DNA from 3 places in the Shewanella sp. 10N.286.52.A9 genome. Region 1 is predicted to be linked to each of the others. Evidence: predicted binding sites of a transcription regulator. Region 1 holds the regulator's gene; each other region holds the start of a gene.
The links. The regulator MetJ, encoded in region 1, represses methionine synthesis genes. The targets are predictions, from matches to a motif close to TAGACGTCTAGACGTCTA.
Positions count from the first base shown of each region.

Region 1 (2,279 bases):
AAAGCCACTGATTGGCTCTCGTTGAGAATGGGTTATCGACATGACTTAAAAGACAACAGTGTTGATATATATTCATTTGGTACAGGTTTTGCGATTGGGCAAGCATTTAAGTTAGACATGAGTGGTAGCTATGGTGAAGATGACGCCGTAGGGGCAGTATTACAAACCTCTTACCACTTTTGAGTGCTGACTTAGCAGATCGTCAGCGACTTTAATTATGGCGTGATTAACTGATAGATAAAGCTAACGTTGACTTAATTGTTAGCACGATAGCACTCAGACCACACAGCACTAATGTTGCCATTCTGGTTTTTTCTTTGTCGACTTTATTGGTTAGCTTTCCTGCCACTAGGCTACCCAAAAACACCGACGGCAATAACATCAATGAAAGCCAAACATGTTTTAGCTCAACGAGTCCCGCCACAATGAGTATTAACATCGCAATCATAGAACTAAAGACAAAAAATATAGATAAGGCTGCACGAAACTGTGGTGCGTCTTTTCCGGCAAGTAATATTGCTAGAGGTGGGCCACCAATTGCAGCGATATTGCCAAATACTCCTGATAAAACCCCTGCTATAAACAAAGTGATCTTATTTACTGGTGCGGTAATTTTATAGATGCTAAGAATGACTGCAGCAGCCACAATAAAGGCTATCGCTAGCCCTAATACTGCTTGTGGGGCAAAAATTAATAATCCAGCACCAAGAAAACCACCAGGGACTCGACCGAGCAAGGCGTATTGTAAGCCATTAAACTTGAGCGGGGTTCGCTCTCGCAATAACGTTATTAATGCAATGGAAAATCCACATGCAATAACTGGAACAGGAACAAGTTGAGGGTCAATAATGTAAAGCAGTGGACTGGCGACCACAGCTAAGCCAAAACCTATTAGCCCCTGAGTTAGTGCGCCCAGAAATATGATAACCGATGCAAGCATCAAGGTTTGCGGATCGATAAATGCCATTCTGTGCTCGTTGACTTAATTAAGGTCGGTGCAAATTTGGTGCGACAAATTTATGAGAATAGAAATGCAGAATAAAATTGAGCTTACATAAAAGTAAGCTCAATAGCGGTTATTCGTCTAAATCTTCCCACTCGATGCCCATTTTATCCATAAGAGCTTTAGCCTCACTTGGAATGCTATCCGGGCCTTCTTTAGATAAATCTTCATCGTTAGGGAGTGGCTGACCAGTATATGCGTGCAAAAATGCTTCACATAATAGTTCACTGTTAGTGGCATGGCGCAAGTTGTTCACCTGACGACGAGTACGTTCATCAGTTAGTACTTTAAGCACTTTTAACGGAATGGATACCGTAATTTTTTTAACTTGTTCGTTTTTTTTGCCATGTTCGGCATATGGGCTGATATAGTCGCCATTCCATTCAGTCATTAACTCACCTTTATACGATAGATTCGTGGCAGATTTTAACTGCTTATTTATTACAGTCAAATTATTGCTGCTATTCTATAACGAATGCAAATAGATTTCTTTATGTTTAGACGTCTAAACGTCTAATATGTGTTGACGATCTAACTTTGCTTAGGTACATTTAGCCATCTAGACATCTCTACGGTGTGTACTCTATAGTGTGTCAATCTTGAGGAGCTTACAATGAAAAAACATCGCGCAGCTACATTAGCAGTTCGCCAAGGTATCGAATCTGATACTCAGTATGGCGCGGTAGTCCCGCCGATTTACCTTTCAACAAATTATTCATTTGATGGACACACCAACCCAAGGAAATTCGACTATAGCCGCTCAGGTAATCCGACTCGTTGTGTACTAGGGGAGGCAATCGCTAAACTAGAAAATGGTGCGACAGGGATTGTAACTTGTACAGGAATGGCCGCGATTACCTTAGTGACAAGTTTACTTGGGCCTGATGACTTAATCGTGGTACCGCATGACTGTTATGGTGGTAGTTACCGACTGTTCACAAATCTTGCCAACAAAGGCCAATTTAAATTATTGGTTGTTGATCAAACTGACGAGAAAGCACTCACTGAAGCGATAGCACAAAAGCCTAAAATGGTCTGGTTAGAAACACCTTCGAACCCACTTTTGCGGGTTGTGGATATTAAAGCCATCGTTGAAGCAAGCCATGCTGTTGATGCACTTGTTGTTGTCGACAATACTTTTTTATCTCCAATTTTACAGCAGCCATTAGAACTTGGTGCTGATATCGTGATGCACTCAACGACTAAATACATTAATGGCCACAGTGATGTTGTTGGCGGCGCCGTTGTCGCTAAAGATGCAGAGCTTGGTGAGCTA
Region 1 covers NZ_JBFRJQ010000024.1:15,334-17,612, forward strand. The annotation lists gene AB4128_RS15505 (conjugal transfer protein TraF) at 1-183, shown strand, start outside; gene AB4128_RS15510 (sulfite exporter TauE/SafE family protein) at 227-967, opposite strand; gene metJ (met regulon transcriptional regulator MetJ) at 1,077-1,394, opposite strand; gene metB (cystathionine gamma-synthase) at 1,617-2,279, shown strand, end outside.

Region 2 (2,279 bases), on a different contig from region 1:
ATCTCGAGAGTTAAAGACAGAACTGGGTTTATGTTGCTGTTGATATTGTTTGTTGGATGGATTCGTTTGCGATTGACTGGGGGGAGATTCACTTTTCTGTTCATGTATGGATTTTGAATTACTGCTCATATCATTCCTATTGCTCACTCACTAAAAGTGCTACTGCTTTAAATTAGAAGCACCTTATCTGAACCCTATAGCCATAGCGAGTAATAATCGGCGTTTTAACCTCAGACATTAGTCGTAGGTAAATATTTGTTTACATTAGTAAAATAGGTTTGGGTGAAGTCAGTGTCGCTAGCGTTGTGAGGTAAAAAAGCGATATATAGGGGAGTTTGATGCTTTGTTAGCAAGAAGCCTGTTAATAAAGGTGTTAGCTAGATGAAACTTAAAGGAGTCTCTATGGCGCATCAGCACCATAGAGAATGATAGTTTTTGTGTGATCACTTATTCAGCACAAATTGATCAATTTGATTTTGTGCTAAGGCTTGATCCATGGTGCCTTTCAGTAATTTATACATCAAAATAGATGCATCAATTTCAGTCTTGCGATTAGTTAAACTTTCAATGTTTAACCCTAACGGGATATTTAGCTGAATCACCGCATCTAAAATTTGCAGTAGATTACTGTGGTTTATTTTAATCGACTCATATAATGGATCGGCTGCAGATAGAATACGCTCACTGGTTTCTTCTGGTACTGATACCCCTAACCAGTTGATAAATTCTAGGGTTTTGGCGCTGCCACAAGGTGAGAAAGTTAAGATAACTCGATTGGGTTTAATGTTGTTTAACTCACATTCTTGAGCATAGCTGGTTAGCATATCAATTGTCGCTTGGGCGTTATATACCGCTTGAGTAATGTAGTACTCGCAGCCTTGAGTCGACTTACCTAATAAACGAATGTGTTCATTCTTTTTGCTTAAGTGGCGCTCTGCAATGGCAACACCACCAAGATAGAAGTCCTGAGAGTGCGAAGCTAAGACCTTATAAGCATCATTAAGTGGTAATGAACTTTTTACCTGAGTAGAGGGGGAGCCCACCAAGACGAGATCTCTGACATTGTTTTGATACCAAGCGCGAGATAACCATTCATTAAACCCTCGCTCATCCAGCCCTGCAACACTCTTATAGGCTATAACAGGCTTACCTGACTTTTGGTTGATTAATTGTGCATAGGTGCCAGAGTCATGGGTGGCTTTGAATGGAAAAGGTCTAGGGGTGTCAGTACGACTGGTTTCATCTTGAATGTCATAAATGATCAAACCGTCAAAACTTATCTCATCAAGGCGAGCGAGTAACTTATCAGCAATAATGCTGACCGACTCAAAATCAGTATCGATTTTCGGTGGGGTAGTACCAATAAAGTATATTCCACGGTGATGATCTGACGATCGCTGTTTTAATGATTTTCTCATGTTTAGCCGTCTAGATGGATGTTATCTACATTGTGTCTTAAATCAGGGCGGTTGTTAAGGCTCAATAAGATAATTTTTAGATATAACTAAGGTCATCGTCATTTAGCGGCTAAATGATAAAAGCCTAATCGTTTTGTGTTGCCAAACACTGACTGATATTACTGTCGACTCTAATAGTAATTCAGTGTGTTGAATGGCGGCAGTTGGAATACACAGCAACATAATAATAGCGAATAGGATAAGGTTAATGTAACTTTTGGTGCATATAGAGTCCTTATTTGTTTTGGTTGCATAAATACTGTGTTAGCTATTTTATTAATTACTAAATTTTGGTTTTAAATCTTTCAACCATATAGCTGTAAGTGCTTGTGTAAATTTTCACTGTAAAAGCATTAGAAAATATAATGATAAAATTAGAAATTATATCTGTATTTTTAGCGGGGGTGAGCGCAATATTTGCTTCCTTTTTTATTTGTTAGTGCGTGTTATGTTAGAAGTTAAAGTGATCAGTGCCTTATGGCTAGTTGGTATCCTAGCTGAAGCGATGACAGGCGCGTTGGCCGCAGGTAAAAAACAAATGGATTTGTTTGGTGTCGTTATCATTGGCTGTGTTACTGCCATTGGTGGTGGCACATTACGAGACATGTTACTGGGAAATTATCCCATTATATGGATTGAAAACGTGCACTACTTGTTAGCCATCGCTACCGCATCTTTACTGACGGTGATGATAGCACCGTTAATGCGTTACCTTTCGCGCCTATTCTTGGCAATTGATGCTGTCGGGTTAGCGGTATTTTCTATTGTGGGTGCACAAAAAACCTTGATGCTTGGTTATGGTCCTGAAATTGCGATCGTTAT
Region 2 covers NZ_JBFRJQ010000016.1:219,737-222,015, forward strand. The annotation lists gene AB4128_RS14125 (DUF3360 family protein) at 1-129, opposite strand, end outside; gene AB4128_RS14130 (methylenetetrahydrofolate reductase) at 444-1,418, opposite strand; gene AB4128_RS14135 (trimeric intracellular cation channel family protein) at 1,906-2,279, shown strand, end outside.
Region 2: a site for MetJ is predicted at 1,422-1,439, ahead of AB4128_RS14130 (methylenetetrahydrofolate reductase). Genes of this name have one in related genera too.

Region 3 (2,279 bases), on a different contig from region 1:
GCTTGATCAATGACAGGCATCACCGCATTTTCATATGTGGTACCGTCTGCTTGCAGAATTTTTAAAATAGGAATGTGCAATGACGCTTTGTCTAAGAAGCTGACACGATGCACTGTTTCATTATTCAGCGGTGCGTTGCTCATATTATGCTCTTGTTATCTGAGGCCTTATAAAATAAAGCTTAATTTATTATATGCGAAAGCACATTACGTTAACGTAAACTTACTATCAACTAATGTGCTTTCTTGTTGGTAAATAACCTTGCAAAAAATTTGTATATCTAACTTTACAAGTTATTGAATATCTTCATTGGGCGCTGGTACTAAACATAATACCGTGCGTTGCCCAACAGGTACATTTTCATTTGGAAAAACGATAGCTTCGTAGGGCTCTATAACCTTTATCTGTTGATTATTTTCAATTGCTAAAGTCTGGCCTTGCTCAAAGCCTGTAAAGTTTTCAGTCGTCTTAGAAAATGAAAAAGCAAAATCATCAAAATGCTTATTGATTGAACGTGATACTTTATACAGGTTGAGTTTATTGCTATCGAATACTGCTAATTCTGGTTCTATTTGAGTAATTAGCGCCGCTAACATTTTGTGGGTATTTGCAAATTTATGCATATCATTTTCACCAAATGGCATAACTTTACCTAGCTCAACGGTAAACGCATCAGCTTTAAATTGCTCTGATGAAAAATAACTAAATGTTGTTGTGGGTTCGTGATGAAACAAAATCGTATCTACATCGCAGCCTGCTAAAAACATTATTTGTTTTGCACTGAATGCTCTGCCTGGTCTGTAGGGATATATCGCAAACTTTTCATGCTTTGAAGGCTTGATAGCAGTGTGCAAATCGTAATGAATACGCTGCGAGTTATCATTGTCATTGAAAAAATCACTGACGTATTGTTCTAGCGCTTTAGCTCTCACTCGCTCTTTATTTATCAGCCCTTCTCCATCTGAATGAGCACCTGAAAACAAACGGTTCATGTTCTCTTCAACAAAGCGTGTTTGAGTCAATATAGAATCAGGGTTACCAATAATGAATAAAACACGATGCAGCGTTTCTATTTTACAAGTAAGTAAATCACTGATGAGTTTATTACATATTTCTATAGGCGCGGTTTCATTACCATGAATGGCACATGATAAAACCACATCCTTTGTAGAGCCAGATGCGGGGCTAAAGCTTATTACACCATTATCTAAGATTGTGACTGTTGTTTGATTTGATAATGTGAATGCTTGGCTTTTTAAAGGCTTATCAATATTGGCCAAAGTAAAAGCGAGAAAGTCATGATCGTCCATTAATTGCTGAAACACAAAGACTCCTTGAAAGACGTTTAAACGAATAGGTTTCATAATCGTGTTGATTCTAACACATTCAATGAACGCTAACGTTAAGTGTCATTTAACAAAATGTAAATCTTTGCTTGCATTCCTGCTGTGAACAAATATACTTTTAGCCATCTAGACTTCTTTATGGGTATAACTATGACATTAGCAACATTTGGTGCAGGCTGTTTTTGGGGCGTCGAATACTTCTTTAAACAAGTAGAAGGTGTTTTAGATGCCAAATGCGGTTATATGGGCGGGAATGATCAATACCAAACTTATGCTGAAGTTAAAGCGGGTAACACTGGCCATGCCGAAGTAGTTCAAGTTGAATTTGACGAAACCATCGTCTCGTACGAAACCTTAGTCGCTGTTTTTTGGCAAAATCATAATCCGACGACCTTGAATCAACAAGGTGAAGATATTGGCACACAGTATAGAAGCACTATCTTTTTCCATGATGATCAACAAAAAGAAATAGCTGAGTCAGCAAAACAACAATTAATCGCCAGTGGCAAATGGGGAAACCGTCAAATTGTTACTGAAATTGTACCATTAAAGCGTTTTCACATTGCCGAAGAATACCACCAAAATTATCTAGAAAAGAATGACTTGCCGAGCTGCCATATTTCGTTTTAACAAGTAAGCGCTGAAAATAAGTATAAAAAGGCACCACTTTGGTGTCTTTTGTGTACATAGTCGATTAAAGCAATCTATAAGTTAGACCGAACTGCGCTTTACCCGCCCCGTTAAATTCCCTACAATCCATTCAAATTGCTTAGGCATATGAATACGGAGATATACAACAATGAGTCAAGCACGTCATATTAACCTACTGATATTAGGTTCTGGCCCTGCTGGTTACACGGCTGCAGTTTATGCTGCACGCGCAAATTTAAAACCAGTTATGATCACTGGTATGCAACAAGGTGGACAGCTTAC
Region 3 covers NZ_JBFRJQ010000027.1:91,954-94,232, reverse strand. The annotation lists gene AB4128_RS17585 (thiamine pyrophosphate-dependent dehydrogenase E1 component subunit alpha) at 1-143, opposite strand, end outside; gene astE (succinylglutamate desuccinylase) at 294-1,325, opposite strand; gene msrA (peptide-methionine (S)-S-oxide reductase MsrA) at 1,497-1,976, shown strand; gene trxB (thioredoxin-disulfide reductase) at 2,146-2,279, shown strand, end outside.
Region 3: a site for MetJ is predicted at 1,339-1,356, ahead of msrA (peptide-methionine (S)-S-oxide reductase MsrA). Genes of this name have one in related genera too.